2 regions of the Thalassotalea sediminis genome follow, and region 1 is predicted to be linked to the other one. Evidence: predicted binding sites of a transcription regulator. Region 1 holds the regulator's gene; the other holds the start of a gene.
What was found. The regulator FNR, encoded in region 1, switches genes on or off when oxygen is low (the NO sensors DNR and NnrR bind a similar motif). The targets are predictions, from matches to a motif close to TTGATCTAGATCAA.
Positions count from the first base shown of each region.

Region 2: QUE09_RS07425 (glutamate-cysteine ligase family protein) is a predicted target of FNR. The motif match lies at 10,465-10,478, and genes of this name have one in related genera.

Region 1 is NZ_AP027361.1:2,076,520-2,092,494, forward strand. It holds gene rne (ribonuclease E) at 80-3,088, shown strand; gene QUE09_RS09550 (FixH family protein) at 3,270-3,764, shown strand; gene QUE09_RS09555 (heavy metal translocating P-type ATPase) at 3,768-6,155, shown strand; gene ccoS (cbb3-type cytochrome oxidase assembly protein CcoS) at 6,166-6,366, shown strand; gene QUE09_RS09565 (sulfite exporter TauE/SafE family protein) at 6,363-7,031, shown strand; gene fnr (fumarate/nitrate reduction transcriptional regulator Fnr) at 7,071-7,787, shown strand; gene uspE (universal stress protein UspE) at 7,903-8,832, shown strand; gene ttcA (tRNA 2-thiocytidine(32) synthetase TtcA) at 8,970-9,863, shown strand; gene QUE09_RS09585 (NCS2 family permease) at 9,933-11,225, shown strand; gene QUE09_RS09590 (glucosaminidase domain-containing protein) at 11,778-12,596, opposite strand; gene QUE09_RS09595 (hypothetical protein) at 12,624-13,412, opposite strand; gene QUE09_RS09600 (DUF1415 domain-containing protein) at 13,513-14,085, opposite strand; gene QUE09_RS09605 (ABCB family ABC transporter ATP-binding protein/permease) at 14,078-15,868, opposite strand.
Region 2 is NZ_AP027361.1:1,637,473-1,653,447, forward strand. It holds gene QUE09_RS07395 (leucine-rich repeat domain-containing protein) at 45-2,783, shown strand; gene sbcB (exodeoxyribonuclease I) at 2,860-4,320, opposite strand; gene QUE09_RS07405 (methyl-accepting chemotaxis protein) at 4,589-6,208, shown strand; gene QUE09_RS07410 (discoidin domain-containing protein) at 6,367-7,239, shown strand; gene QUE09_RS07415 (GNAT family N-acetyltransferase) at 7,425-7,904, shown strand; gene QUE09_RS07420 (M14 family metallopeptidase) at 7,901-8,947, opposite strand; gene QUE09_RS07425 (glutamate-cysteine ligase family protein) at 8,950-10,404, opposite strand; gene QUE09_RS07430 (AAA family ATPase) at 10,621-11,568, shown strand; gene QUE09_RS07435 (DUF58 domain-containing protein) at 11,582-12,592, shown strand; gene QUE09_RS07440 (transglutaminase TgpA family protein) at 12,592-14,607, shown strand; gene infA (translation initiation factor IF-1) at 14,660-14,878, opposite strand; gene QUE09_RS07450 (arginyltransferase) at 14,963-15,664, opposite strand; gene aat (leucyl/phenylalanyl-tRNA--protein transferase) at 15,668-15,975, opposite strand, start outside.

The DNA of each region.
Region 1 (15,975 bases):
GCTGTTACATAAGCGAAAGATTGCTTTGTGTACTAAGCACATGGTGTGCTGTGACTAATATAAATGAGTCACAGAAACTATGAAAAGAATGTTAATCAACGCTACACAATCGGAAGAATTGCGTGTAGCACTAGTTGATGGCCAACAACTATATGATTTGGATATTGAAAGTCCAGGTCACGAACAAAAAAAGGCCAATATCTATAAAGCAAAAATCACTCGTATTGAACCTTCATTAGAAGCTGCATTTGTTGATTATGGTGCAGAGCGTCACGGCTTCCTGCCGATGAAAGAAATTGCCCGTGAATATTTTCCTAGCGGTTACACCTTCCAAGGTCGTCCAAATATAAAAGATGTACTCAAGGAAGGACAAGAAGTAATCGTTCAAATAGATAAAGAAGAACGCGGACAAAAAGGCGCAGCCTTAACAACGTTTATTTCTTTAGCTGGCAGTTACTTAGTTTTAATGCCCAATAACCCTCGTGCGGGTGGTATTTCGAGACGCATTGAAGGCGATGAACGGTCAGACCTAAAAGCATCACTGAGCAAACTTGACCTGCCTAAAGGCATGGGTCTTATTGTTCGTACAGCTGGTGTTGGTAAAGATTATGAAGAGTTAGAGTGGGATTTAAGTGTTTTACTTCATCACTGGAAAGCGATTGAAGAAGCAGCTGCATCTCGCCCAGCCCCCTTTCTAATCCACCAGGAATCAAATGTTATTTTACGTGCGATTCGTGATTATTTACGTAGAGATATTGGTGAAATTTTAATTGATCGCCCGAAAACATTCGAAAGCGTTCGCAATCATATTGAAGTAGTTCGTCCAGACTTTATTAGTAAAGTTAAACTCTATACAAACGATGTACCTTTATTCACGCATTATCAAATAGAAACGCAAATAGAGTCTGCATTCCAGCGTGAAGTTAGGTTGCCTTCTGGTGGCTCGATCGTAATCGACCCGACAGAAGCAATGACATCGATTGATATTAACTCTGCTCGCGCAACTAAAGGCGGAGATATTGAAGAAACAGCTTTTAATACCAACTTAGAAGCAGCCGATGAAATTGCGCGTCAATTACGCCTACGTGATTTAGGTGGTCTTGTTGTTATCGACTTTATTGATATGACCCCTGTACGTCACCAACGTGAAGTTGAAAATCGCATGCGCGACGCAGTTAAATCTGACCGAGCACGTATTCAATTAGGCAGAATTTCTCGTTTTGGCCTATTGGAGATGTCGAGACAACGTTTACGCCCCTCAATCGGCGAAACAAGCCAAGGTGTATGTCCACGATGTAATGGTACTGGTCATGTTCGCGGTGTCGAATCTTTAGCCTTATCTGTTTTACGTTTAATGGAAGAGGAAGCAATTAAAGATAATACTCAGCAAGTTCAAGCACAAGTGCCCGTACCTGTTGCAACGTATTTGCTCAATGAAAAACGCCGTTCTGTTATGCATGTTGAAAAACATCACAGTGTCCGCGTGTTAATTATTCCTAATCCACATTTAGACACACCACAATATGAAGTGTTGCGCGTCAGACAAGATGAGAGTATTGCTGAAGCAAGTTATCAAACTGCAGTCATAGAAGCCAAACCTGAGTTGGCCGTTATGCCTAAGTTTGATACAAAGAGCACGCAAAAAGATGAACCTTTATTACAAGGTATGAGTGCACCTAAACAAGCGCCAGTTAATCACAAGAAGACAAGCGAAAAACCAAAAGCACAAACAGGTTTATTTGCTGCAATAGGTAAATGGCTTTCATCATTATTTTCTAATGAAGAAGTTACTAAAGAAAGTAATAAGAAGCCGCAACGACAAAACGGCAAACGTGATTATGAACGTCGAGGTGGTCAACGTAACAGAAACCAACGAAATAAAAATCAGCGCGGCCATGAAAAACGTGCTGATAGACGTAATGAGAAACCGGTAGTAGATCAAAAAGATAAGCCGCTTAAGCAACATAAAAAACCCCAACAGGCTAAAAACCAAAAGCCTAAAGAAGAAAAAATTGCAGAGAAGAGGCAACGTCGTAATGTACGCAAAAAGGTACGTGTAGCTGATCAAACAAATAACGCGGAAAAGGCAGACACTAAAAAGTCACCTGCAAATGCGTCGAAAAAACCATCAAAAGCACAAGAAACGACACCGAAAGTTAAAGAAAATTTAACTAAAGATGCTACAAATGCTCAAGAAATTGCGACAACTGAAACATCTACTGAAGACGTAAATGCAAAAAAAGGCAAAGAAGAACGTACTAGAAATAGACGTTCTCCAAGGCATTTACGCTCTCACGGCCAACGTAGACGCCAAAACAGTAATAATGAGCAAGTTAATAACGAGCCAACACTTGATCCAGTAGAAGCCCGATATCCAGAAGCGGTTGCGCAAGACAATAAAAACGTTGAAATTCAACAGGACTTGCCTTTAGAGCCAGCAAATGAAGCTACACCAGTAGCTCAAGATAATAATGACGTTTCCTCAACCAATAGTGCAACCGAAGTACAACCGGTAGCACCTGTTGTTTCGGAAAACTCAGCGCAAGCAGAGACAACATCAAATGAAGTAACGGATGAAAGTGTTGAACAACCGCTACAAAAAGATGAAGCACAAGAAAGTGTTGAAACGTCGACAACGGTGGAACCTTCAATAAACAAAGTTACAGATAGTAACCAAGATACGGAAGTTTCTACTCCTACAAATGAGACGGTAAAAGAAGCGAAACAACCAGCTTCTGAATCTAGCGAAAAGCCAGCTGATAACCAAACTACTGTCGAGGTGGTTAGTGAAACAGTAGAAAATGTAACGGATAACCAGGAAGCTGATAAGGTTGAGCCTGTTATTCAAGAGATTGTAAAACAAGCGTCACCGTTAAATACAAACGCTAAAGAAAACAGCAGTGGTAAGCGTATAAAAGGACATGCTTTTGCAGAGATGTTTAAACCATTAACAAACCATAACGTTGGTCAAATTCCAACAGCGTTTATTAATAGTGAAGACCGTGTGAAAGTAGCCTCTTCAGGAAGGTCAGCTTTACGTGCTCATGCGACAAATCAAAGCCAGTCTGGTCCGGTAAAACCAGCGTAATACGTATTACGTCATATTAAAAGGCCAGCAATATGCTGGCCTTTTTTTTAGCGATAGCAAGCAGAAGCGCTTCTTGTTCACTATGGAATTTGATCTAAAGTAACAAATACACTTAATTCAATAGTCTCATCTATTTAAAATCAGTATAATAGCGACATTATTTAGTAACTGTTATTACTTCATGAAAACACCTTGGTATAAAGAGCCCTGGGCTTGGCTTGTATTTTTTCTTCCTTTTTCGGCCGTTGTCGCAGGTATAACAACGGTTATTATCGCCAATACGGATCCAGATCCATTAGTTGTTGGTGATTATTACAAAAAAGGTAAAGCAATAAATTTAGAAATTTCTAAAATAAAACTTGCGCAAAAACTCGGTATGAAATTCGAGTTAAAACTTGATAAGCAAGAGTTAGTAATAAAACCAACAGGTATAGACAAAGAGTTTCCATTGTTAAATGTTAATTTTTATCATTCGACCTTAAAAGATAAAGATTTTTACTTTGCACTTACACCAGATGCGTCCGGTAATTATCGACAATTTGTTGAGCAGGACGTGTCAGGAAAGTGGCGTGTAACGATTACACCGTTTGAACAGCATTGGAAAATACAAAACGTTATTACGTTACCACAATCTGATTTTATTGAGATAATACCTAAAGCTATCGAAGCTAATTAAGCTATGAACACATCTTGTTTCCATTGTGGAGAAGCCATCCCTAAAGGCTTCTCTGCATTTGTCACTATCGATAATACCCCTCAACCAATGTGCTGTATTGGCTGTGAAGCAGTTGCTCAAACCATTGTTGACAACCAATTAACAGATTACTATCGATTTAGAACTGAATCAGCACCAAAAGGTGAAGCGTTAATTCCTGAACAGTTACAAAAACGCACATTACTTGATGAAGAAAGCTTACAAAGTGAGTTTATCTATCAAGATGGTGAATTTAAAGAAGCCATTTTAACTGTAGAAGGTATCAGCTGTGCCGCTTGTGCTTGGTTAATTGAAATGCAGATTAATCAACTGTCTGGTGTTAGCAGTATCAGTGTCAATGCAACAACACAAAGAGCAAACATTCGTTGGAATGACAATGTCATAAAACTTAGCGATATTTTAATTGCCATAGAAAAAGTGGGATATCACGCGCTACCTTTTAAGGCAAATGACGTTGAAAAATCTAATAAAGCACAAAGTAAAGCATTTATTAAACGTTTAGGTATTTCTGGCATTTTAATGATGCAAGTCATGATGATAGCTGTGGGCCTATACTTTGGCGCATTCTCAGATATGGATGAACATATTGAGGTTTACCTCAGATATACGAGTCTATTTCTTACGTTTCCTATCGTGACTTATGGCGCATTTATTTTTTATACAGGGGCATTCAATGCTTTAAAGGCTAAACGCTTATCAATGGATGTACCAGTATCTATCGCAATCATCTTAGCTTTTATTGCCAGTACATGGGCAACGATCTATCAAACAGGTGAAGTGTATTTTGAATCTGTTTCTATGTTTACCTTTTTACTGCTTATCGGAAAATTTTTAGAATTTAGAGCAAGAAATAGAGCGGCAGAAGTATCAGCAAATTTACTAAAGTTAATGCCAATGACTGCAACTAAACTTTCTGAAGGTGCAGAAGAATACGTTGTTGCACGCACGCTTATCCCTTCAGATATCGTCATTGTAAAACCTGGTGAAGTGATCCCAGCAGACGGCGTCATTACTCAAGGGAAAAGCCCAATCAATGAAGCAATGCTCTCGGGGGAGCAAATGCCTGTCGACAAACAAGTAGGCGATAGCGTATTTGCAGGTACCATTAATGGCGATGGCAACTTACTCGTTGAAGTGAAACAAGCCGGCAATGCATCATTTTTAAGCCAACTAATTCGTGTAAGCGAAGCTTCGCAGGCGCATAAACCAAAAATTGCACAACTATCTGACAGCATTGCACAGTATTTTGTCGCAACAATATTACTAACAGCTATTGGCACTGCCATTTATTGGCAACAACACATGCCTTCAGAAGCTTTTTGGATTACCTTATCAGTATTAGTAGCAACCTGCCCTTGTGCATTATCACTAGCTACTCCCACTGCACTAACATGTGGAACCACCCGTTTAAACCGCTCAGGTATCATGGTGAAATCTTCACATGTTATGGAAACCGTACCAGAAATTAATGCCATAGCCTTTGATAAAACAGGTACACTTACAACAGGCGACTTCGAAATCGCTGAAGTAAAGTTACTCACTAATGATTATGACAAATCGACGATATTAGCTTACGCAGCGAGTATCGAGGCGCATTCAGAGCACCCTATAGCGAAAGCGTTCGCAAGTTATCGTGACTTTAAAATTATCAGTGATCAAGTAGAGATAGATGCTGGTAACGGTGTTACTGGGATTATAGATGGCAAGCAAGTTAAAATAGGTAAACCTAAGTGGCTGTTAAATAATACTGAACTACAACAGTTTTCTTCCTATGCATGTATCATCACGATAGATAACAAAACTATTGCCGCTATATCACTTATCGATAATATAAGAGATGACGCAAAAAACGTTATTGATTCATTAAGGCGTGACAATATCGCGTCGATAATGCTGTCGGGTGATAATCAAGAAGGCTGTAATAAAGTACAACAAGCATTGCAACTGCAACAAGTACATAGCCAATTAACAGCAACAGATAAAATGCACACATTAAAGGCACTGCAAGATAACTATACCATCGCTATGATTGGAGATGGTATTAATGACACACCAGTATTTGGTGCAGCACATGTATCTATTGCTATGGGCAGTGGTACTGAAGTTGCAAAAAGTGGCGCAGATGTAATTTTATTAAGTAATCGACTTAATTCAATCAATTTACTACGCAATATTGCGAAGAAAACAAAACTTATTATTTGGCAAAACTATGGCTGGGCTTTTGGTTATAATGCTATTGTACTTCCATTGGCGGTATGTGGTTACATAACTCCCTATATGGCAGTTATTGGTATGTCGTTAAGCTCGATATTAGTTATTACAAATTCACTACGCCTATTAAAAGTAAAATAGACAGAAACTTATGAGTGTAATTTACGTTTTAATCCCAATAGCAATTCTCTTAACTGCACTTGGCATTTATATATTCTTTTGGGCGGTAAAATCTGATCAATTCGATGACCTAGAAAAGCAAGGTTTAAGTATTTTGTTTGAAGAAGACAAAAATAAAAATGATCGTAAACCTCAACCTGAACACGATCAAAATGACCTTCGCGACAAATGACACTTGATTACTTTTCAGCTATTTTAATTGGCTTACTAGGCGCGGGACACTGTATTGGCATGTGTGGTGGTATTTCAACTATGTTAACCGCTGCCGTTGAGAAACAAAGTAAAACGTCATTTTATTATATCTCAGCATATAATTTAGGACGCATTATTACCTATTCCTTCCTTGGTCTCATTGCCGGTTGGACAGGTTCCTTGGGCGTACAAGCGCTTGGATTTCCAGTTATTATATTAAAAGTCATTGCGGGTATTTTTCTTATTCTTTTAGGCCTATACATTGGTCAATGGCTATTTTGGCTTAATCATGTGGAAAAACTCGGACGTGGCTTTTGGCAACAATTACAACCATTAAGCAAACGTCTATTACCTATTAATTCAATGCCTAAGGCGTTAGGACTAGGCATGTTGTGGGGTTGGTTACCTTGTGGGTTAATTTATTCTACACTGACCTGGTCTATTGCATCCGGCAGTGCAGTTAGCGGTATGGGCATCATGTTTTTCTTTGGTCTTGGTACATTACCCGCATTACTCACTGTTTCATTGGGGTTTCAAAGCCTGACGTTATTCTTTAAAAAACGCTGGGTCAGGCGTTTAATTGCGATAGGCTTAATCTTTTATGGACTCATTACACTAAAGTTTGCATATCACGTCATGTTTTAATACTATTCGAGCAATCAAATAGCTGTACCTAGGGACGTTATGTATAACAATCAGTGTTCAGGTCAACAACATATTCATTGTCAAAATTGTAGCATTAGTGAACTTTGTTTACCCTTTTCTCTTAATGAACAAGAGCTACAAACGTTGGATCAAATTATCGATCGAAAGCGCCCTATTCATAAAGGCGAGCAATTATTTCATGATGGCGATAAAATGAAATCATTGTATGCTGTACGATCTGGCACCTTTAAAACATTTACCGTAAACGAAAGTGGTGAAGAACAAATCACAGGTTTTCATCTTGCTGGTGACTTATTGGGGTTTGAAGCCATCGCACTTTCAGAACATTCAAGCTTTGCTACGGCATTAGAAACATCTATGGTTTGCGAAATTCCATATGATACGCTTGACGCGCTATCAAATACGATGCCTAAACTAAAAAAGCAAATCTTAAGAATGATGAGTGCAGAAATTAAAACAGATCAAGAAATGTTAACACTCTTAAACCGAAAAAATGCTGAGCAACGATTAGCCACATTTCTATCAAGTTTAAGTAATCGTTATAAAGATCGTGGCCTTTCTGCAACAGAATTTAGATTAACAATGACGAGAAGTGATATAGGAAATTATATTGGTTTAACGGTAGAAACAATAAGTCGTTTACTCAATAGATTCCATAAAAACGGTATCATAAACGTTGATGGAAAATTTATTACCATTGTAGATCTGGATAAATTAGTGGAAAGTGCAGGTTAAAGGATTGTTTGTACAATTTTTATTTCAAGCTTTGATTTAAAACAATTAATTTAAGTGCGGTTCTTCTTATAATCACTATAATTGATCAATAAAGACACTATTTTGGAGTCATAATATGGAAAAGTATCAAAATATATTAGCGGTGATAGATCCAACGACCGAAGAACAAAAAGCGTTAAAGCGAGCGATTGAGCTTGCACAAAAAACAAATGGAAGTATTACCGCATTTTTATCTATTTATGATTTCTCCTATGAAATGACCACGATGTTGTCTAGCGAAGAAAGAGAGGCAATGCGCCAGTCATTAATCGATGACCGAAAGCAGTGGTTAGAAAATATTATTGCCACTGAAAACCCTCAAGGTATATCAATACGTCATCAAGTTGTTTGGCACAATCGTCCTTTCGAACCAATAATTGAACAAGCAATTCATCACGACGTTGACATTATTATCAAAGGCACGCATGAACACGATAAGCTAAAATCAGTAATATTTACACCAACTGATTGGCATATTCTCAGAAAATGTCCGTGCCCGGTATTACTTGTTAAAGATCATAGCTGGCCTGAGAACGGTAATATTGTTGCTTCTATTAATGTGGGTAGTGAAGAAATTGAACATACCTCTCTTAACGATATAATTACACAAGAAGCGGTGCAACTAGGTTCGATTATTAATGGTAATGTTCATTTAGTAAATTCTTATCCGGGTACACCCGTTAATATCGCCATAGAGATACCAGAATTTAACGCTAATGAGTATAACGACTCTATGCGTCAACACCATGAAGAAGCCATGACTGCACATGCGAAAAAGTATCATATTGACGCTGGGAATACACATGTAAAAGAAGGTCTTCCTGAAGATGTTATTGACGAAATATCACAACAACTTGATGCTGAGCTCGTGGTACTAGGCACAATTGGACGAACAGGATTATCCGCTGCTTTGATCGGTAACACAGCTGAACATGTTATTGATCGATTAAATTGTGATGTTTTAGCGTTAAAACCAGAAGGCTATGTTTCACCATTGCAAAGTTAACATAATTGCAATGTAAGATAAGCAAGTTTTTTATAAATAAAATAACCAGCATTCGTTGCTGGTTATTTTTTTACTTATCATCACTAGATAATCTCTTTATAATACGCACCATTTTTTAAACGACATGCCAATAAATGATGAAAAATATCGATAATCGCAAAAACCAGTACGAAGCCAATAAGCTGCAAAAAAGACTACGAAGTAAAGTAGGTAAAGCGATTGCCGATTTCAATATGATTGAAGAAGGTGATGTTATTATGGCTGCGATCAGTGGCGGTAAAGACTCATTTGCCATGCTCGATATTTTGTTGAGTTTACAAAAGTCAGCACCAATCAAATTTGATGTGATCGCCGTTAATCTTGATCAAAAGCAACCTGGTTTTCCAGAGCATGTATTACCAAACTATTTTGAATCACTGAATATTCCTTATTACATCGTTGATAAAGACACCTATTCAATCGTTAAAGAAAAAGTTCCTGAAGGAAAGACCACATGTGGGCTCTGTTCACGCCTACGCAGAGGCACGTTGTATTCATTTGCTGAAAGTATTGGCGCCACTAAAATTGCTTTAGGCCATCATATGGATGATATCGTAGAAACCTTATTTTTAAATATGTTTTTTGGTGCTAAATTAAAAGCCATGCCGCCAAAATTACGCTCCGATGATAATCGCAATGTTGTTATTCGTCCAATGAGCTATTGTCGTGAAAAAGACTTAGTTGCCTTTGCTGATATTCAACAATACCCTATTATTCCCTGCAACTTATGTGGTTCACAGGAAAACCTGCAACGTCAAAACATTAAAGCCATGCTTACGCAATGGGATAAGCAAACGCCGGGTAGAATAGAAAATATATTCAAATCTATTAGCAATGTAAGTCCTAGTCAATTAGCAGATAACACCTTGTTTGATTTCGTAAATTTACCGCTTGATCGTGAAACACCAAGAGAAGCTTATGATTTTTCGAAAGAGACCGTTTCATCTACAAACATAGATGAATCATTAATTATTGATGTATCAAATATCTAATACACAAACAATCGAGTAACCATTAGGAAGGCGACTCACTGTTCCTTCTACTTACTACAGTGAATAATTATGTTAGAACGTTTATTTAGCTTATCTGCTCATAATACAAATTTTAAACAAGAATGTATTGCCGGTATAACGACCTTCTTAACGATGGCTTATATCATCTTTGTTAATCCAGCAATGCTCGCTGACGCAGGTATGGATAAAAATGCGGTCTTTGTAGCGACTTGCCTCGCTGCTGCCATAGGCTGCTTCGTCATGGGATTTATTGCTAACTACCCAATCGCTCTTGCGCCAGGGATGGGATTAAATGCCTTTTTTACCTATACGGTTGTACTCGATATGGGCTACAGCTGGCAAGTTGCACTTGCCGCCGTTTTTGTTTCAGGCTGTGTATTTATTATCTTAAGTTTATTTAATATTAGAGAGTGGATAATAAACTCAATTCCACACTCTCTAAGGTATGGAATTGCTGCGGGAATAGGTCTATTTTTAGCATTTATCGCACTAAAGAATAGCGGTATTATCGTTGATAACCCCGCAACTTTTGTAAGTTTAGGCGATATCACATCCTTTTCAGCCGTTATGGCAGCGCTAGGTTTATTTATCATTGTTGGTTTGGTTAACAGACAAGTTAATGGCGCAGTGATGATCGCGATTGTCATCATCACCACGCTTGGTGTCTTAGCCGGTCAAATAGAATATAACGGGGTACTTTCATTACCCCCTTCAATCGCACCAACGTTTATGCAACTTGATTTTGCAGGTGTTTTAGAAGTTGGCATGCTTAGTGTTATTTTTGCTTTTCTATTCGTTGATTTATTCGACACTTCTGGCACTTTAATCGCCGTTGCACAACGTGGTAAGTTACTTGATAAAAGTGGTAATTTACCAAGGCTTGGAAAAGCGTTATTAGCCGATTCAACGGCCACGGTTGCTGGGAGCATGCTTGGTACATCAACCACGACTAGCTACGTTGAAAGTACTTCTGGGGTTGCCGCTGGAGGGCGAACAGGCCTTACTGCTGTTGTTGTCGGTGTATTATTCTTATTATCGCTCTTTTTCTCTCCCCTTGCTGCTATGGTACCTGCTTATGCTACCGCCGGAGCTCTTTTTTACGTAGCAGTGTTAATGTTAGCGGGTTTAGTCAATGTAAAATGGGATAACCTATCTGAAGCAGTTCCTGTTGCAGTAATATGCATTACCATGCCTTTAACTTTTTCAATTGCCCATGGTATTGCATTTGGCTTTATTAGTTACGTTGCCGTAAGAGCCTTTAGTGGACAATTTAAAGACATAACTCTCAGCGTATTGATACTTGCGACGCTATTTTTACTAAAGTTTATATACTTCGCATAAACAGCCATATAAATAAATACTCCACCTCTAATAAAGGTGACTTTGACAAGGCTCCCTGTAAGGGAGCTTATATCTTTCAGCGACTACTGAGTTCATCGTAAAATACGTTCATCTATTGTTTATCACTCTCGTTAAATTGTCGTTATGCCGACAGCACGACAGAAAGAAAAATCGATTGTTTCCCTCTGACAACACCCTCTTCGCATTATACAGCGAACAATAACCGCAATATTTATAGACTGTCAGCCGCTCTGACAAATACCCATCCCTGCGCTGTCAGTGTCAGCCATCCTTGGCTGATAAACATTAGCGTCTTTAAAAAACAATTGCGGTTATCGCTTCAATGGGGGATGGTATACGCCATTCCTATCGGATCCGTCACTGCAATTTAGCATTAAAAAGCTACTTGAAAACAATTCAATAAATACTATTAAACTAAGCTTTACAGGCAAAGCCCAGAATACACTATTACACCTCCATAGGAGGCGGTTTTGAGTTCTCAATAAAAAAAGCCATTGTATAAACAATGGCTTTTTGAACGCTAAGTAATACTTAATGTATATAATTTTTATTGTGCCTCAACATTTCAGATATTTCCAAAATATAATCCGAACCACGTTCTGAATATGGTAATAGCCCTGTCACCAATATATCTGACTTTACAGGCAACTTCTGTTCTCGTAACTGTGCTCTTATGTTTCTCAGTACTTTATAGGCAGCGTTAGTATTTATATTTAGCATATAATGTGCAACCGCTTGTTCAACACTTTGAAAAGCGGCAACTTCATGTTTTAGCCCTTCATCCCTGCTACTTGGTACCATGCCACAACCTTTTCGATAACACCAAATACCAAAGAAATTTAACCCTATTCGTGCGAAACGTGATGTGCCCCATGCTGATTCGTTAGCCGCTTGAACTAACACTAATGGTGTTGGCACAATATCAACTCGTGTCAATAAAATATCTATTTTATCTGCAATAGATAAGCGTGTATTGAGCTTATATTTAAGCGCTAACGCTTCAACTTTTAATGCATTTTGACGAGATAACGCTTTATTGAACGTTATTGAATCTTGCCATTGTAACAAGGTGTTTCTTAGTTCGCTTAGCCGTTTGTTTTCTCTTTCCACAGCCGGCTTAATAAACTTAAAAAATGCTGTTTTTTTATGTTTAATATTTCTAAAATTTTCAAAATCAGGTAATGCAACGTTGTGCAGAGGTTGCTCTTCTAATGTTTTTTCTAATGGCTTTTTTGTTTCAGGAGAGACTTGCTCAACTTTATATTTGTCTTGCTCAAGCAAAGGCTTAATCAAGGCCCATAATACGATTAGCCAAAGTGCACTTAGCACATAATGCTTAACATACCTCATTAAGTAATCACTTCCTGTTTATCTAAGTTATGCTGAAAAAGTTGAGTCAACTGGAGAATCACTGCCTTTTTGCAGTGTAACTTGCATACCAAAAATTTCCCGGTATAAAACACCTTTAACATTATAAAACAAAGGTGCTAAATAGGTGAGCGCAAAAATCGTCATAATACCGCCAACTAATGAAATAGACGATTTAGCGAATATAACTAAAGGTAGAAAGCTCGCCACTAGCAGCAACATTAATACAAGGTAAATACTAAAAATTGCAAACCATTGGTGCCTTGTTGCTTTTAACGAAATTAAAATGGCTTTCATCGGCGACAAACGTTTTTCAACAACTAAAGGTAGAACTAACGACAATGCCACTGCTAAATAGATACCAGGAAGATAATAAAGTGCCATGCCTAAAGCAATAATCGTTGACGTAAATAATGCGCAAATTGCTACCCAACTACCGCGTTTTAGAAATCCAAACACAAGTTTGGGGTGTGTTTTTAGTCCGATAGCATGGTAAATCCCCATCATTTCTACACCAACAAGAAATGGATAAACCACTAATGTCACAATAATATTTAATAACGCCGACTGTTGTTGGTTTTGTAACACAACTTCAATACCACCAAAGTATTGGCTAACGACTAATGAAATCGTAACACCAAGAATAAACACAAACAAAAGACCTATATTAATTGCCGTGCGCGAACGCTTAGTTGATTCCCACGCTTCAGTTAATACGCTTTTAACATCAATTTTATAATCACCATTAATGGCTTTTTCTAAATCACCACCAACTTTTATAACCGAACGCTCTTCCATATAAACCTTTCTATTTGAATTACAGTTTTACAAGGCTCATACAACGCTTTGTAAAACTTCAAAAGTGCAATTATACCTAACTGGCAAAACTTTATAAAAATTATTTTATGTTATCTTTTGTTTGCTTATATATTGACGCGAGTGTTTGTTCAAAGAAAGACGTACCTTTTTCATTTGCTAACATCACGTTATTCTCAGGTATTTTTTCAGGTGTTTTGTAACTAGCAATAGCTTTAGCCAAACTTTCTTCCCTTAAAATGTGCAATATTGGCAATGGTGAACGATTAGTATAATGACTAGCACTTGATTCATCTTCACCGTCAAATAAGTAATCAGGATGAAAAGTAGCTATTTGAAACACCCCTTCGTAACCACATTCTACTAATAAATCGTTGGCATAATCGACCAATGATAAATAAGCATCGAAATCGTCAAACCCAGTACTTAAAATAAAAAGTGTCGTTTCTATATCCGACTTTTCAGCCAATTTTTCTACTTGTTGAATAAATTCTTCAAGGGTAGCAGTAAACTTACTAGACTGGCACACATGAAATTGAATGGTGTTATTGATAAATTCCTTTTTTGCAAACGGACAAAAATTAAGTCCAATAACAACTTGCTCCAACCATTGGCGCGTCATGTTTACTGCCTGTTGCGCGGTTAATTTATTCATTGCTGTTATCACTTTTTTGTAAATGCCACATGTTATAATATTTACCTTTCAAGGCGATTAATGCCTGATGATCACCCTGTTCAATAACTTCTCCCTGGTGCATAACGATGATGTTGTCCGCATCGACAACAGTAGATAAACGGTGTGCTATTGAGATACTTGTATGGTTTAGTGATAACTGGCGCAGTGCGCCTAGAATAGCCTGCTCAGCATGGCTATCTAATGAAGAAGTTGCTTCGTCAAAAACGAGAATTTTTGGTTTTTTCAAAATTGTACGAGCAATAGCAACCCTTTGTTTTTCACCACCAGATAATTTTAATCCACGTTCGCCAACTTCAGTTTCAAGACCCTTAGGTAACTGTTCTACAAAGTGACTTAAATGTGCAAGGTTTATCGCTTCAATGACCTGCTCATCTTTAGCCTCTGGGTTACCATAACGCACGTTTTCTAACAAGGTGTCATTAAATAACACCGTATCTTGAGGCACGATACCAATATTTTTACGCAATGAATGTTGCGTGATATGTGCAATATTTTGCCCATCGATTTTTATCGCTCCTTGTTTACAGTCATAAAATCGAAACAACAATTTCACTAATGTCGACTTACCTGAACCACTTTCGCCAACAATAGCGACTTTTGCCCCAGGTGGAACAGTCAAGGACAGATCTTTTATGATTGGACGCTCGTCGTGATAAGAAAACGATACGTTTTCAAAGGTTAATTCACCTTTTGTTAACACAAGGTCTGGTGCATTTTCAACATCGGTAATTTTGGCATTGGTGTGCATTAGACCAAACATTTGTTCTATATTTGCTAAAGCTCCTTTAATTTCACGATAGACAAAACCTAAGAAGTTTAACGGCATAAATAACTGCATCATAAAGGCATTAACCAAGACAAAATCACCAAGCGTCATTTTCTCATAGGTCACCTGATACGCAGCTAACGCTAGCATTGCCGTCATTGCGATGGAAATAATAAACGCTTGACCACCGTTTAACGCAAATAATGACAAGCGGTTTTTAATTTTAGCCTGTTCCCAACTCGCTAACTGTTGATCATAAGCATTAGCTTCATATGTTTCATTGGTAAAGTATTTAACGGTTTCATAGTTTAATAGGCTATCTATTGCACGCGTGTTACTAGACGAATCAGCCTTATTCGCAGCTCTCACATATTTTGTACGCCAATTTGTCGCAATCACAGAATAAGTAACATAAAAAACAATAGAAGCTAGAGTGATTAATGCGAACCAAATGCCATAATTAAACAATAAAATGCCAATTACCATTGCAATTTCTATCAACGTAGGGATCACACTAAACACCATAAAACGCATTAAAAAACTAATGCCTGAAGTACCCCTATCAATATCCCTTGATAAACCACCTGTTTGCCGATTTAAATGAAAATCAAGATCAAGTGAGTGTAGATGTTCAAATACCTGTAAACCTATCCTTCTTATCGCCCTTTCAGTTACTCGACCAAAGAGTGTATCTCTTATTTCTGCAAATAATACAACGCCTAACCGCACTGCTCCGTATGCAACAACTAATCCGAATGGCACGATAAATATATTTTTCTCTTGCTGTGTATCAAGTAAATCAACAATATCCTTTAAAATAAAAGGTAAATAAACACTCGCAAATTTTGTTGCTAATAAGCAAGCTAACGCTATAGCTATTCTAACTTTAAATTCTAAAAGGTAAGGGATTAGTGAAGTGACAATGCGCCAATTAAAATGTGTTGGCTCGTGGTCACTTTGTTGAGAACGTCGCATATCATGCTCTTATATTATCTTTCTAGTGTTTAACTATTAATGGGATGTGACCATCAGATATGATGTGAAAACACCGTTAGCCGTTGTGCTAACAAACAATGAGTGTA
Region 2 (15,975 bases), 440 kb from region 1:
CTGTTTTGGCCGTCCAAATTTTATCTAAAGGATGGTACTTGACTGTGATTAAAAATAAAGATGTAGTGTTGTTATCGATGCTAACACTCTTATCCGTAGGCTGTGGTGGTGGGGGTTCTAGTTCTGGTTCAACGTCTAAACAGGCAGCTAACACTGCACCCGTAATTTCGAATTTCAGTGAAACATCAGGGTATGAACGTGATGCCATCAGTGTTATTGCTAATGCATCTGATAGTGATGGCTCTATTGCAAGTTATACATGGCAACAAACAGCGGGTACCACGGTTTCTTCACTAGTTGACGATCAAAAGGAATTGTCTTTTATTGCGCCCTCGGTGTCAGAGGATGAAACACTAACGTTTACGGTGCAAGTAACAGATAATAACGGCGCATCTGCCAGTAAATCTGTCGATATTAGTATCAGCGCTTATGAAGCGATTGATAATGCTGCGTTTGAAGATAATGGTTTTAAGCAGTGTTTGCCAAGTTCAGCGGAGAATGATCTTGGTCTTGTTGAAATTAACTGTGATGGTATTGAATTTACTTCTTTAGCAGATTTAGCGTTGTTTCCTAACCTGAAAAGCGTAACAATTACTAACGCAAAATTAAGCAATGTAGCAACTTTTCCAAAGCTAGAACAACTTAACTATCTAGATTTATCAGGAAACTTCATACAAGATATTGACTCAGTTTTAGCGTTAACGTCACTTATTTATTTAGACTTAAGTAATAATCGACTTTATTCAAAAGACTACGACTTCGAACAACTCGCTGATTTAGAAACATTATTATTTAATAATGCTTTATATTACTCGGCGATTGACGCCAATATTTTTAGTGGATTGACTAAGTTGTCAGTGCTCGATTTAAGTAATGTTTATCTTAATAACCCGCAAACAATAGAAAATCTTGTTAACTTAACTGATTTGAAGCTATCAAATGTTGGTTCTCGTTTTAATGCATTAAGCTTTTTAGCAAAGCTAGAAAGTCTTACGCATTTAGACATTAGTCATAATAATTATGTTACCGATTTAAGTGCCTTAGCTTTAAAAGATTCGATAACACATCTTAAGTTAAATGGCATTGGTACAACTGACTTCACACCTATTAGTGATATGACCTCATTAGTATCGCTCGATATTTCTGATAATTACGCAGAAATAGACTTGAGCGAACTTCAAGGATTGATAGACCTAGAAGCACTAAATATGAATAATGTTAGGTCTATTAGTAACTTAGATAGTTTAAAGCAACTCACTAAGTTAAAAGAACTTTCATTGCAGCGTGCAGACTTGACTAGTGTTTCCTTTGTTGAGTCTTTAACCAATTTAGAAAAACTAAATATCCAAGAGAATAGTCGTTTATCTGATATCAGTGGGCTGTCTGCTGCAACACAATTGACTTATTTAGATCTTTCAAACAACCGTAATCTAGATGATATAAGTTCACTGGAAAACCTTACCAACCTTGAATATTTAAACATTGGGCGTTTGTATTATAACGCTGCAATTGATGTTTCTCCTCTTGCTGGCCTAACAAAGCTTTCAGCATTAATACTTGCTCATAATAGCTATGAAAATCTTGACCAGCTAGTTAATTTAACCGCGCTTGAAGAACTTTCTATTAGCTCGGCCAATATAAAGACATTGTTTGATATGAAAAATCTACTGTCGTTGAAATCAGTTGTGTTGGAAGGGCTATCTAGCTTAACCACTTTAGATGGCCTTGAGGGGGCTGTTAATGTGGAATCTCTTTCATTAACAAGTATGTATTCTTTAAATGATATGTCAGCCGTTAGTGAATTAAAAGATGTAGAATACTTAACAATGAATAATGTAGATAATGTTGAATCTATGGCGTTTCTCTCATCGTTAATTAATCTAAAACAGCTAAATGTTTATTCTAATAAACATTTAGTATCACTAGATGTGTTAACGGATCTTTCTGCGCTAGAGTCACTTAAAATGACAAGCATGAGTAAGTTAGTTGATATTAGCGCGTTAACTGACTTAACATCATTAAAGACAATAGATTTAAGATATAATTACGCATTATTGTGTGCAGATATTAATGACTATATCGAGGCGAGACCTGAATCTACGCTACAATACTCTTCCAATTGCGTTGAACGTCCAATAAATTTGGAACTGTTTAACGATGAAACATTTGCAGCTTGCGTACGAAACAGTGGTAATGATATTGCTGATATTACAGAGATATACTGTTATTCACATGGAATTAATTCGCTTGTTGGTATAGAACAAATGGAAAATGTTCGTGATATAACTTTATATTTCATGGAAGATAATATCGACTATGCACCATTGAATGAACTAAAAAAACTAAGAGCACTCTCTATTTTTAATGGGCAATTAACTTATGTACCTGACTTTTCAGGAATAGAAAAACTGTCGAGATTAAATATAAGCAGTAATAAAATATCCTCAGTTAATATTGAAAATATATTGCCATCGCTTGAGTACTTAAATCTTTCGTCAAACGATATTGATGAAATAGCTTATATTGAGTATATGCCTTCGTTAGTTAATCTAGATCTTAGTAGTAATAAATTAACCCACATCAATAAGATACAGTCTTTGAGTAAACTAACGGAACTAAACTTAACATATAATGATATTAATGATTTAACGCCACTAAATAACTTATTGGAGCTAAATTATTTATATTTATATGGAAATGAAAATATTGATTGTGCTGAAGTTGAAGATTTAAAACAAAGTATCACTAACTTGTGGATCAACGAACCAAGGCATTGCCAATAATACGTTACTATGTGTTTACTTTTAAAAAAGGTGTCACTTATTTGAAGTGACGCCTTTTTTATTTGAATTGATTTAACTAAACATTTCCTTGCAAATACTCATATAACGCTTTTAACACTGCCACTTTGCTCTTATCACTTTCATGTTCATGCACAAGGTTTTCAATTTTTAACATAAATTCATCAGCAGAAAGTATACCTTTACCACCATACTGCAATTTACTTTGGCAATAACTCTGCCATTTTAATTGTTCTTCGTTATTGAGCGTTTGAGGATAATTTCTTGCTCTAAACCTAAATAACAATGTGTTTAAACGTTCATCTTGAAACTGGAACGGGTGTGTAGCTAATTGCTCTACCGGTAACTGATGTAAAATTTCCATCTGTGCTTTGTCACTTTGACTGAAAAAAGCGCCACCATATAAGGCATGTTCAGCATCTGGTTGTTGATCTTCATCGTACGACTCGGGTGCAAACACGTCACTTAATTTGTCCCGAATATCAGCGTGCTGTTTCAATTTTGCTAAATTGTCTAAACAGGTTTCTCTTGGTATTGCTAAACGTTCTGCATTTTCGGGTAGCAACGTTTTTGCCGGCGCTACTACCGGGCATTTATTGACATGAATAAGTTTAACGGGAATGGGTAATTCATTTTCTGCTAATTCATCATGCCTAGTATAAAGTCGCGCTTTAATTTCTTCACTGGTAAGCTCAAAAAGTGGTGCAGGGTCTTGTGCTAAGTCGACGGCAATGACAGCATTTTTATTTTGAGGATGATAAGCAACCGGCGCAAACCAACTCGTACAGCCATGAATGGATGATATCTTACTCGATGTATGCACTACTGGGGTCATATTATATACATCTAATAATTCACTAACTTGTTTTTTACTGCGTAAACTGAAAAGAAATTGGAAGAGTTTTGGTTGCTTTTCTTTTATCAATTTTGCCATTGCTATTGTCGCGTAAACATCACTCATCGCATCATGTGCGGCTTCATGGTTTATGCCATTTGCAGCGGTTAATAATTCTAATCTAAAACTTACGCGTTCTTCACCTGTTTGTTTATCAGTAACCTTAGGCCATTCAATACCTTCAGGTCTTAATGCGTAACAAGCCCTCACCATATCAATAATGTCCCATCGGCTATTACCGTTTTGCCATTCACGTGCGTAAGGGTCGTAAAAATTACGATAAAAAAGATAACGCGTAACTTCGTCATCAAAACGAATATTATTATAACCTGCAACGCAAGTGTTAGGCTGAGTAAAAAGTTGATGAATACTGTGAGCAAAATCGGCTTCCGACAAACCATCTCGTAATGCTTTTTGAGGTGTTATACCTGTCACTAGTGCTGCTTCGGGGTGCGGCAAGTAATCTGCTGGCGGTCGACAGTAAAACATTTCAGGTTCCCCAATAATGTTTAAATCAAAATCGGTTCTTATGCCTGCAAATTGTGATGGTTTGTCATACTTTGGGTTAACACCCCAGGTTTCATAATCGTGCCAGAATATTGTGGGTTGTTGATGACTGACCATATATAAGACGGTTACCTAGTAGTTGCTTGAATGCGCGTGCTTAGCATCATTGCCGTTAAGCGCTTTGTGGAAGAAGTAATTATAGAAAGGAGAGCGTCAATATATCAACAAGTTTTCGATAAGATAACTAAATGATTGACTTATTGCGCTAATAACGAATGCACGGCACTTTAATGTAATTGTACTAATATTCAATTAATTTTACTTGTTATGTTTTTATGGAATTGTACTAATATTGTATGTAAATTAAAATTATTGAAGAATAACAATGAACTGGACGATTTTAAGAAAGCTACAGGCGCTATCACTTGCCATTGTCTTAGTGTTTACCATTTCCTTACTTGTAATTAAATTCTATAGCAATGAAATTGGTAATAAATTTAATCAGTTTTATAACAGCAACTTTACTACTGCTATGCAATTTGAACGCATTAAAGAAGTTCAAGTGGATACCATGTTAAATATTCGCGGTTTGCAAATTAGTTATTTATTGCAATTAGAAGATCAAACGGACGGATATTTAACAGTCATAACGGCTAATCACAAACAAACACCTGAGTTGATGGCGAAGTTAGTTACTTCATATCAAGGAAATCCAAGCAAGCTTGCTGAATTGAAATCACTCGTTGAGGATTATCAGCTTAAAGCGGATGCATTTGTCGACGCGATGAAAAATACCTCAGATCATAAAGCACCTTATGAAGTCTTCAAGTCCTTTGTCGACAGCTATTACGTGTTGGTGGAGTTTTTCGATGGTTTTAAAAAAATAGTAGATAATGCCGCCTTAGATACTAAGCAAGAAATAGAACAGGCCATTGCGATTGCATCGTATGTTTTTTACCTAGGGCTATTGGTTTCCTTAATTGTTTCAATAGGTTTAAGTCAATTAATTGCTCGCGGCATTAGCCAAGCTGTTACACAAGTGAAAAATGTAGCGTTTAAACTGTCAACGGGGTTGTTAAATATCTCATGTGCGGTATCAACGCAAGATGAGATGTCAGAATTAGCAACGTCGATTAATACAACGGTAGAGAGGTTACGTTCTACCATGTCAGACATTAAGTCTTCTGGCGATATTGTTGCCAGCAATAGTGATGAAGTTCTTAGTTATAATAATCAATTGCAAAAAGGCGCACATGCAATTACAGATAACATTGATCTTGTGGTAACGGCAATAGAGGAAATGGCGCAAACGAGTCAAAATATTGCGCAAAACATAACGCAAACAGCTGCTGCCGCTGGTGAAATTAATGATTTAGCTGGGGTCAGTTTATCTGCTTCACAAGAATCTGTGAAAGAAATCGAAATACTTGTAAACGCCTTGAAGGAAACGGGCGTTACCGTTGATAACTTAAAAGCTGAAACAGTTAATATTGAAAAAATTCTTGATGTTATTAAAGCTATCTCTGAACAAACAAACCTATTAGCACTTAATGCTGCAATAGAAGCAGCAAGGGCCGGAGAACAAGGACGTGGCTTTGCTGTTGTAGCGGATGAAGTGAGAGGCTTAGCACAGCGTTCGCAAACCTCAGTAAACGAGATTGAAGCCTTACTCGGTAGTTTAACAATGGCAGGTGATCAAGCACAGGAACAAATGAACCATAGCAGTAATATTGCACACTCACTCAATGATCGCGTTTTACACAGCAATGCATTAATGGAAGATATTCGTCATAAAGTTAATGATGTAAATAGTCAGGCACATGAAATCGCTACTTCTGCTGAAGAGCAAAGTACCGTTGTTGTAGAAATTAGTAAAAACATGCATGACATTAAAGCATTGGTTGACCAAAATGCAGTTTTTGTTAATACCTCAAATGAAAAGAGTCACGAAATGAAAAATGCTAGTAGCCATGTATTAACGCAACTTGACTACTTTACGATTTAATTAAAGTCTCAAATTGTTGCTCTTTGTATTACAAGTAAGGGGCAACTAACTTATTTGTTGTTTGTACTTAATTTAAGTCCGGAAAGTCAAAATCTCGTCGGTTAAATTGGCATTAATCTTGATAAAGCACTATGACAAATTTTATTAGGGATTAATGTATGAAAAAGCTCGCGTTATTATCACTTTTTTGTTTGCCACTTATTACGCAAGCAGATGTTGTGGAGTTCAAGGGGAAAGTTACTGATATTCTGATTGGGAAGTCAGCACTTATTAAAGTTGGTGTAAATGTACAGGAAGATGAATCAATTGTATGTTGGAAAGCAGACAGTGAACAACCATGGCTATTTACCTTTGAACGCGGACATGAATATTCTGAGCACTGGTTTGATGTATTGAATTTAGTACGTAGAACACAAGAAACCGTGCGTATTGGTTATGCCGAAAATGAAGATAGTGAATGCGCTATCGAGTACCTTGCACTATTGAAAGGTGATGGTATTGCAGATGATGATCAAGTAGGCGATTCACTACAACGCACAGGCCAATATGGCAATATTGCGCAAATCTTTACTAACGGCCTGACTGAGTCGAGTTACCATGCAAGTGATAATTATGGTGCTGACGTACCCGCTGCCGCATTTGATGGCCATATTTTTAATGAACAAATTGTTGATGGTGAGGGCAGCCTGATAAATCGCGGTATTTGGTTGGTTAAAAAGGATTCTGAAAACAAAGAGACTGAATATTGGTTGCAAGTCGAGTTTGAGGAAAATGTTACCGTTTCTGGCTTTAGAGTTATGCTAAATGCGAAAGCAACTGAATTAGGCCGAGGTCCGCGTCATGTGACTATTTTAACATCATTGGATGGTGAAACATTTGAAGAACAAGGGCAATATAATTTGGGTAAATCTATAGATCAACGTGCCAACTTACCAACAAAAGTTGATGCTAAAATTTTTAGAATCCAAGTTAACTCAAACCAAGGTGATAGCTTTATCGAAATTGACGAATTAGAAGTGTATTCAAACTAACTAATCGTTTGAATATTTTATTGAAGGGGCTAATAGCCCCTTTTTTATTGTTAACTCAACCCTCTACGCAATTGGATTATTTATAGCAGCTCAAAAAAAATTAGAGATGAATTATTTTCACTTTTTAAGTACATTTTGGTTTGCTAACCTGCAAAATCTTTTTACTCATTTGATTACTTTGCTTCATGGCTAAACATACTAATTTCTTAATTGTTAAAGATGACCTATCGGATGGACAAATTGTCGATATACTCACAGAACACTTACAAGATATGTATGCAAATTCTCCTGCTGAAAGTGTTCATGCTTTAGATGTAAATGCATTGAAAAGTAGAGATATTACCTTTTGGGCGCTAAAGGATAATGGGCAGACACTTGGGTGTGTTGCAATTAAAAAGCATAACGATGCATTCGCTGAAATAAAGTCAATGCGAACAATAAAGGTGGCAAGAAACCTCGGTGTAGCAACTAGGTTGTTAGCCCATGTTGTTGAAATGGCGACACAAGGTGGTTTTAAGGAACTTAAACTAGAAACAGGCACAACGGCGTTTTTTAAACCCGCGCGAGCATTGTATCAACGCCATGGATTTAATGTGTGTGAACCATTTGGTCATTATTGCGCTGATCCGCATAGTACTTTTATGTCACTTGATTTATCGCCTTAGATAGAGTCAGTACTAGGCATGTTTACCACATAAAATAAGCAATCATTCTTTGCAATGTCCATATTGTTTGTTGCCATAAACATTTTTAGATGTGTGGCACAGATGAGTTGGTTGTCGCGCACAGCAAAGTATTTATCAACGACATTTTCACCAATATCATTAACGAGTGCTAAATTATCTAACCCGTGTTCATCTAGCCAGCCAAGCATCTGTCCCGTTTTGGCACTACCATAGTTAAACTGTTCTATTTTACTGACTAAAGTTACACCGCTATGGCCTTCATCATGGAGCGCATAAGATAAATTTACTTCGGGTTTTAGTTTTAGTCGCAGGGGCTTGTAAACAATTTCAACGGATTTATCTTGATGATGATTTTCTATAGAGGAACAATTTGCTAGTTTATTTATGCCCTCATAGGCAGTGATATGCGCTTGTTCGTCACTTGCACCTCCACATTCAACAGTAATGGTTGGACAATCAAAATTTTGTTCCATCAAAGCACCTAACGTGATCCCTGATAAAATAATAGTGTCACAAAAAAATGAGGTTAATGTTAATCCCTTGGTAGAGACTAAAGGGGCTACGGCGAAAGAGGGTCCTGAGCCCGACGTATTATGCAAATCTACCACCACTTCTGGGTTTACTTCTCTGATCGCGTTTTCAATAATATTCGCCCGTTGGAAATAACCATGATCTAAGCCACTACCAAAACATCGATTAATATCCAATCCCTCTGGCAAGTAGCGATGCGATAACATTGGTGGTGCTGTTGCGGCTTCAACAGAGGCAATGATAAAACGTAAGTTGGTTTCTGGCTCTGGCAATGAACCATTATTTGTTAACCAACGATGTATCGCAATAAGTCCGGAAGGTTCATTACCGTGCAGTAATGTAACAATTACACGTGTTTTGTGCGGGTTTTTACCCGTTATATCAATTACAGTTGGTACGTCAAGTGATAACAAGAATTGCTGAAAGTCACCTTTGAGTGTTACTTGATCAGGGTTTGATAAAAACTCAATATCTTTAAAATCAATGTTCATTATTACTCCCAAGTTGATACGGGGGCATGGCTTTGATACTGGGTTTGATAATCTTTAACGAGTTGCTCTAATGCCTTATCAATTGATAAGGAACTGGTTAACTGATTAAAACGCTGTTTTTGCCAAATCGCACCGGTAACATTGTTGATTAAACGTTGTTCAATGATGTTGAGATAATAATCTGCTTCTTTGGCGGAAATATTGAGATTCGTCAAACCTTGGTGAGCTATTGGTAATAATTTTATCATTACTTGTTTTATATCAATTTCCTGTGGTTGATATTGGTTTTGATGTGGCCAAAGTATTTTCGCATCTAAACCGTATTGCGCAGCTCGGTAGAAATTGTAGTCGGCAAATTGGAACGGAATATACGCACAATATTCATCAATTTTATCGATAAAACCATTGGCAAGGCCGATGGCAAACGCAGCATTAGCGATCATATCTACAGGCGTTGGTCCCGCTGGAATTGCTCTAAATTCTAATCTTATATGGCCATTACCTTCGGTTGAAAAAACAGGGCGATTCCATGGCCAAATGGTACCCATATGAAAACAAAGCTCGTGATAGCTATCTTTTGTATTGTCAGGGCTTAGATAGGGCATTAAGGGGGGATACAATGAAACTGACTGTGCAAAGAGCTCCCAAATTGAGTTTCTTACCCAACCATGACCAAAGTTAACACGTGTTGGTTGGTGCCAAGGATATTGATTTCGTCTTCTTACATCTAAGGATTGTTTAAATAAAGCGATTCTTGTTTCATGCCATAAATTTTTGCCTAAAAATATTGGTGAGTTTGCTGCTATTGCTGTAACGAATGGTAGTGTTAGTTGCGCGGCATTGAATAATTTAACCATATTTTCAGGCGGGCACATTAAATGTACCTGGAAAGACGTGTTTGCGCCTTCTGCACAAATATCACGAAAGTCGATATCTAAAGATTCATCGCCGTTAATTGAAACGCGGAAGTGCTCACCTCGTTGCTTTGAAATTTTATCAGCTAAACAGGCGTATCGCGCTATCCCGGTCATACAAGAACTGTTTAATTGTTCATGCTTTATTGTCGGTAGTATGCCTATTGGCAAGGCAGAACATTGGTGTTGCTCTGTAACCTTATTTAAAACTGCAAGTTTGTGATTAATTTCTTGCTTTAGTTGACTAAAAGGCGAACCTGTTTGCTTTACGGCACTTAAATTTAACTCCAAGTTATATTGATTTAATTCATGTTGAAATTGTTGGTCATTGATACTTGATATGACTGCCTCATTTGAAGGGCTTGCGTTACCATGACTATCAATAAGGTACATCTCAAGCTCCGCACCCATTTTTAACTGTTCATCGCCAAAGCCACTTTTAGCTAAAGTCGTTTTTAACTGCTCGAGCTGAGCAAATAGTCGAGCTTGAAAGGTTTCTTTTTCTCTATCTGTGAAGCTAGTCCGTTCAATTTGTTGTCCCATCGCTTCTGATCTCGTTTGCTACATTCATTGTTATTATGATTTAAAGCATTGGTTAAAAACTTGATAGAGGTCAAAAAACGAACAGGTAATGTGTGGTGTTTAAGCGGCTCATAAATTAGCCTATTTTATCAGGTCAATTTGCGATAAAGTGAGTTTATATACAAAACGTCTATGCTTAATACTTAGCCTTATCAAGCAGTAAATGAAAGGATGTCGATGCAGCATTATATTGAATCAATACTCGAACAAATTGAAAAAGTTGTTATAGGAAAACCACAACAAGTAAAACTGTCATTGGCATGTTTGATGGCCAAAGGGCATTTACTTATTGAAGACTTGCCTGGTATGGGGAAAACAACGTTAGCACATGTGCTCGCAAGTGCCTCAGGGTTGAGTTATCAGCGGGTGCAATTTACCAGTGATTTATTACCCGCTGATATAATTGGTGTCTCAATTTTTGATCAACAACAGATGTCTTTCACTTTTCATCAAGGGCCTCTTTTTAATCAAGTGGTGCTTGCCGATGAAATTAATCGTGCTAGCCCTAAGGCGCAAAGTGCATTATTAGAAGCGATGGAAGAAAACCGTGTGAGTGTTGACGGTGAAACGTATGAGCTGCCCGATCCTTTTTTTGTTATTGCGACTCAAAACCCATTGTTTCACTCAGGTACTTATCCTTTACCAGAGTCGCAATTAGACCGATTTATGATGAAAATATCACTTGGTTTTCCTGACAGGGCATCAGAACGTGCCATTTTGCAAGGCGACAATTCTGCATTATTTGACGCGATCGCACCTGCAATAGATATTGAACAATTAAAGTTACTACAACAACAAGTGAAAGCTGTTTTTGTCGCAGACGAGATCATCAATTATGTTATCGCACTATGTGAATATACTCGAAACAGTGACTTGGCGATAAACCCCTTATCACCAAGGGCTGGAAAGTCATTACTGGCTGCGGCAAAAGCGTGGGCGATAATTCATCATCGAAACCATGTTTTACCTGACGATATTAAAGCTGTTTTTGCGCCAGTATGCGAGCATCGGCTTGCTGGAAGTCGCCATGCTGTTCAAACAGATAGCGCAAACGGAAGTGTGAGTAATTTTGCTGATGTTATTTTATCGAAAGTGAGTAGTGAAAATCCGTTTGGTTTAGATTAGCGAGTATTTATTTATGCTAAATTCGCTAAAACATACGTTAAACCGCCGCTTTTTTGCTTTTGTAGATAATCGTATAAAGGTTAAAAAAAGCCATCAGTTAACGCATAAAACTATCTACATATTACCAACTTTGTTTGGCTCGTCATTTATGGGATTTATTGTTTTGTTGTTCATCTTGGGCACAAACTATCAAAATAACCTTATTTTGTTTGTCTGCTACTTATTATCCAGCTTGTTTATTGTTGTAATGCTTCATAGCTTTCAGAATTTATTGGGGATTAAAGTTTCCTGTAAAGGGGAGTTTTACACGCAAGTTGATCAGGCTTTAGATGTCTCACTCAACATTAGTAGTCAGCACAAGCTTTATGCGGTGAGTTATTTTTTTGCCGACCAACAAAGCGATTTTTGCTCTATTGTTGACGGCGATTCTACATTGAAAAGTAAGGTGTTCTATGACCAAAGAGGTGTACATTCATTAGCGCGTTTTACCTTGAAAAGTGAATTCCCACTTGGCTTGTTTCGTACTTGGACACATATTAGATTTCCTGTCTCTGTTGTCGTATACCCTAAACCCTTAGTATGTCAGGTGGCTGATTTATCACCCATGTTAAGCGACGATGATAATGGTCAAAGCGCGTTACCTGAATTTGATGGCGATGATTTTTTCGCACTAACACCGTATCAGCAAGGTTGGCCGTTAAGTCGTGTTGCTTGGAAAAACGTTGCTAAGGGTCAAGCGTGGCAAATTAAACAAACGGCTAGAACGGTAAGGCATGATGATTTAGTGTTACGACTTGCGGATATGCCAGCTTCGCTATTAGAAAATAAGTTGAAACAACTGTGTTACCTTGTGCTCGATCTTACACAAGGACAACAGTCTTTTGCTGTTGAACTTGATAAACGTAAGATTGCAACGAATAAAGGGGTTAAACACACCCAGCAATGCTTGCATGCCATCGCGACATATAATCAACAAACAAGTGTGCATTCATCTCAGGCTCAGGTAGAAAGGTCGGAGCTTTGATGATGACGACGATAAGAGGGCAGTTACCTAAGTTTTCTTCCATGTGGTTGCTTGTATTGCCGATCGCCAATTTTGCCGTGCTTGCGCCTGAGCTTACACAGTGGTTTATTGCGTTAGCGGCAATCAGTTTGCTGTGGCAATGGGGTATTTATAGACAATCATTACCTAAACCTAAAACATGGTTAAAAGCCATTATTGCTTTGTCAGGGTGTTTATTATTGCTGGTTACGGGTAAGTCTTTAGGACTGTTGTCTGCCATGTTGCATTTACTTTGTTTGTCGTACGTACTTAAACCTTTAGAGCTGCGTAGGCGTTATGATCTTTATCAGTGGTATCTAATTGGCTTATTGCTGTTAAGTTGTGCATTAATTTTTCAACAATCTATCTATTTCGCTGTCATTGTTTTATTGATTTTCATCGTTAACTTATGTTTTTTAGCAAGTTTATTTCGTCCTAAGGAGCAATTGAAGGTGCAGTTTTTTTACGCTGCTAAGCTGTTATTACAAAGTGTACCTTTAGCCATTTTACTCTTTGTGGTGTTCCCAAAAATTCCACCATTTTGGCAAGTACCTCAGTCAAAAGGTATAGAAACGGGGTTAAGTGATACGTTAAAAATTGGTGATATATCGAAGCTTGCTTTATCCGATAAATTGGCCTTTCGTGTTGAATTTGAACAGCAAGTACCTGACTACCAACAACTTTATTGGCGAGCAATGGTGCTAGAAGACTTTGATGGCAAATCTTGGCATCGTAGCCATCAACATCAAGCTGATATAAAGCAATACCAAAAAGTACCGCGAACCCGTATCGCGGCAATTGGAGAACAACAGATTATTGATTATCAAGTTGTGTTAACACCGAGTTTTCAACCTTGGATGTTTGTTTTAGATGTAGGCGAGTTGGCGTCGTTTACAGATAATGAACAAGTCATTACATTGAACGACTACTCACTTTATTCACAACGTGATATTACCCGTCCTTTCGCTTATAACGTGCGGAGTAACTTAACCCAGCCCCTTACACTCTATAAAACGCGCTTTCAAAAGCGCCGTAACGTAAAAGTTGATCGGGCTAGCAACCCAAAACTGTATCAATTGGGACAAAGGTTGCAGCAACAATATAATGATCCTCAAGCAATAATAGACAGCGTGTTAGCGCAATTTCGCTTAAGTCCATTTCGTTATACCTTGGAGCCTCCACCATTAACGAATAACTCTTTGGATGAATTCTATTTTTCGACACAGGCGGGTTTTTGCGAGCATTATGCGAGCAGTTTTACGTTTATTATGCGTGCTGCTGGAATACCTGCGAGAGTGGTATTAGGTTACTTAGGTGGAGAATTGAATAAACAAGGCGATTATTACAGCGTATATCAACGCGATGCTCACGCTTGGAGTGAAGTATGGTTTGAAAACCGTGGTTGGGTAAGGGTTGATCCTACTGCAGCGGTAGATCCAAGTCGTGTAGAGCAAGGGTTTTCTCCTCAACTTATGAAGGAACGTGAGCAACTCAGTGACTTTAATGTTACACAATGGCTCAAAGGTAACTTGTTGCAAACAGCGCGGCTCTACTTAGACACCATTGATTATCAATGGACTAAATTGGTGATCAATTATTCGAGTGATACGCAGTTTGCTTTGCTTACCTCTTGGTTTGGTAAACATATAGCAACGAAAACAGCACTGTTAATACTTGTTGGTTTTTTATTGAGTGTTGGTTTGTTCTTTCTTGTGCGGTGGTTAACGCTAGTTAATATATCGCAAAAGACATCGGTGCTAAAGCTATATGAGAGAGCCTTAAAATTACTTGCGAATAAAGGGATCTTAAGACAGCACCAAGAAACTGACCGAGACTACATCAAACGTATAAAAACGGTAAATGAATTAGCATCAAAGGAGTTTGCTGGCATTTTGGTGCTTTATAATAACTATACGTTTGCAAACCAAAGGGAAGTACAAGTAGAAAAAGCATTAAAGTATAAGGTTGGGCGCTTAAAACGTGCGTTGAAGTCGTAGATAAAAATAAAGCCCCAAGAAGGGGCTTTATTAACGTAATCTTATTTAAAACTTATCTTGCACGGAAAATAATGCGGCCTTTTGATAAGTCGTACGGCGTTAATTCAACGGTAACTTTATCGCCAGTTAAAATACGAATGTAATTTTTACGCATTTTGCCTGAAATGTGAGCTGTAACTACGTGTCCGTTTTCTAATTCAACACGGAACATAGTGTTTGGTAAGGTATCTAAAACCGTACCTTGCATTTCAATATTTTCTTCTTTCGCCATTGGGCGTTAAACCTCTATTTTGTGCATTGATAAAAAATCTGCGCAGATCATGCACAAATGTTCGGCTAAAGTAAAGCTATACTGCTATTTATTTATCGTTTGCCAGCGATTATTTTGCAATATTTGGTGCGGGAAGTAGCGATTTTTATAATTCATCTTTTGACAGTCGTCTATTTGGTAGCCAAGATACAAGAAGGTTTTTTTGTGTGAAATGGCTACTTGAATTTGATTTAAAATAGAATAACTACCGATACCTGTTTTACGATATTGAGGGTGATAAAACGTATACACTGCTGATAAACCATCTTCGAGTACGTCAGTCACTGCAACGCTAACTAATGTTTCTTCGTGCCATAGTTCAATAAATAACTGTGAACACAACTGTGATGAAAGAAATGATTGAAACTGCTTTTCGCTAGGCGGATACATAGCGCCATCAAAATGTACTTCGTTGATGTATTGTTCGTACAATGGGTAATAGTAGTTTTGTAAAGTATCTTTAATTACCACAACTAAATGTTGGTTCTTTTTTTGTAATCGTTTTTGGCTTTTTGTTGGCTTGAAGGCGGCGGCAACAACGCGCAGTGATTGACATGCGTTACAGTTTTCGCAATAAGGGCGATATATTTGATCACCACTACGACGAAAACCTTGATGCATTAACCAAGTGTATTTTTCACTAGTTTGTAGTCGTTCGTCTACGGCAATTAATAAGCGTTCTTCTTTTTCAGGTAAGTAATTACAAGGAAATTCCTGACTTACCCCAAGTTTATAACTATTGTTCATAATTTACAGTATAGCCAAGGGTAGCGTTCTTGGTTGCCAGAAAGAGTTAGGTAACTGACGATTTGTTTCAATGCGTTGCTGCTTTAAAAAGGCTACTCTAGGTATTTCAATGCAGCCCATATCCGCAAGGAAAGGGTTTAATAATTGGCAATCAATAAATGGTATCTGTTGTGTTTGTAATAGTTGTGCCAGGGAAACTAATGCTATTTTCGATGCATTAGATTTGGTATAAAACATTGACTCACCAGAAAAGAAACCACCGATTGCTACACCGTACAAACCACCAACAAGTTCATCCTCGTACCAAACTT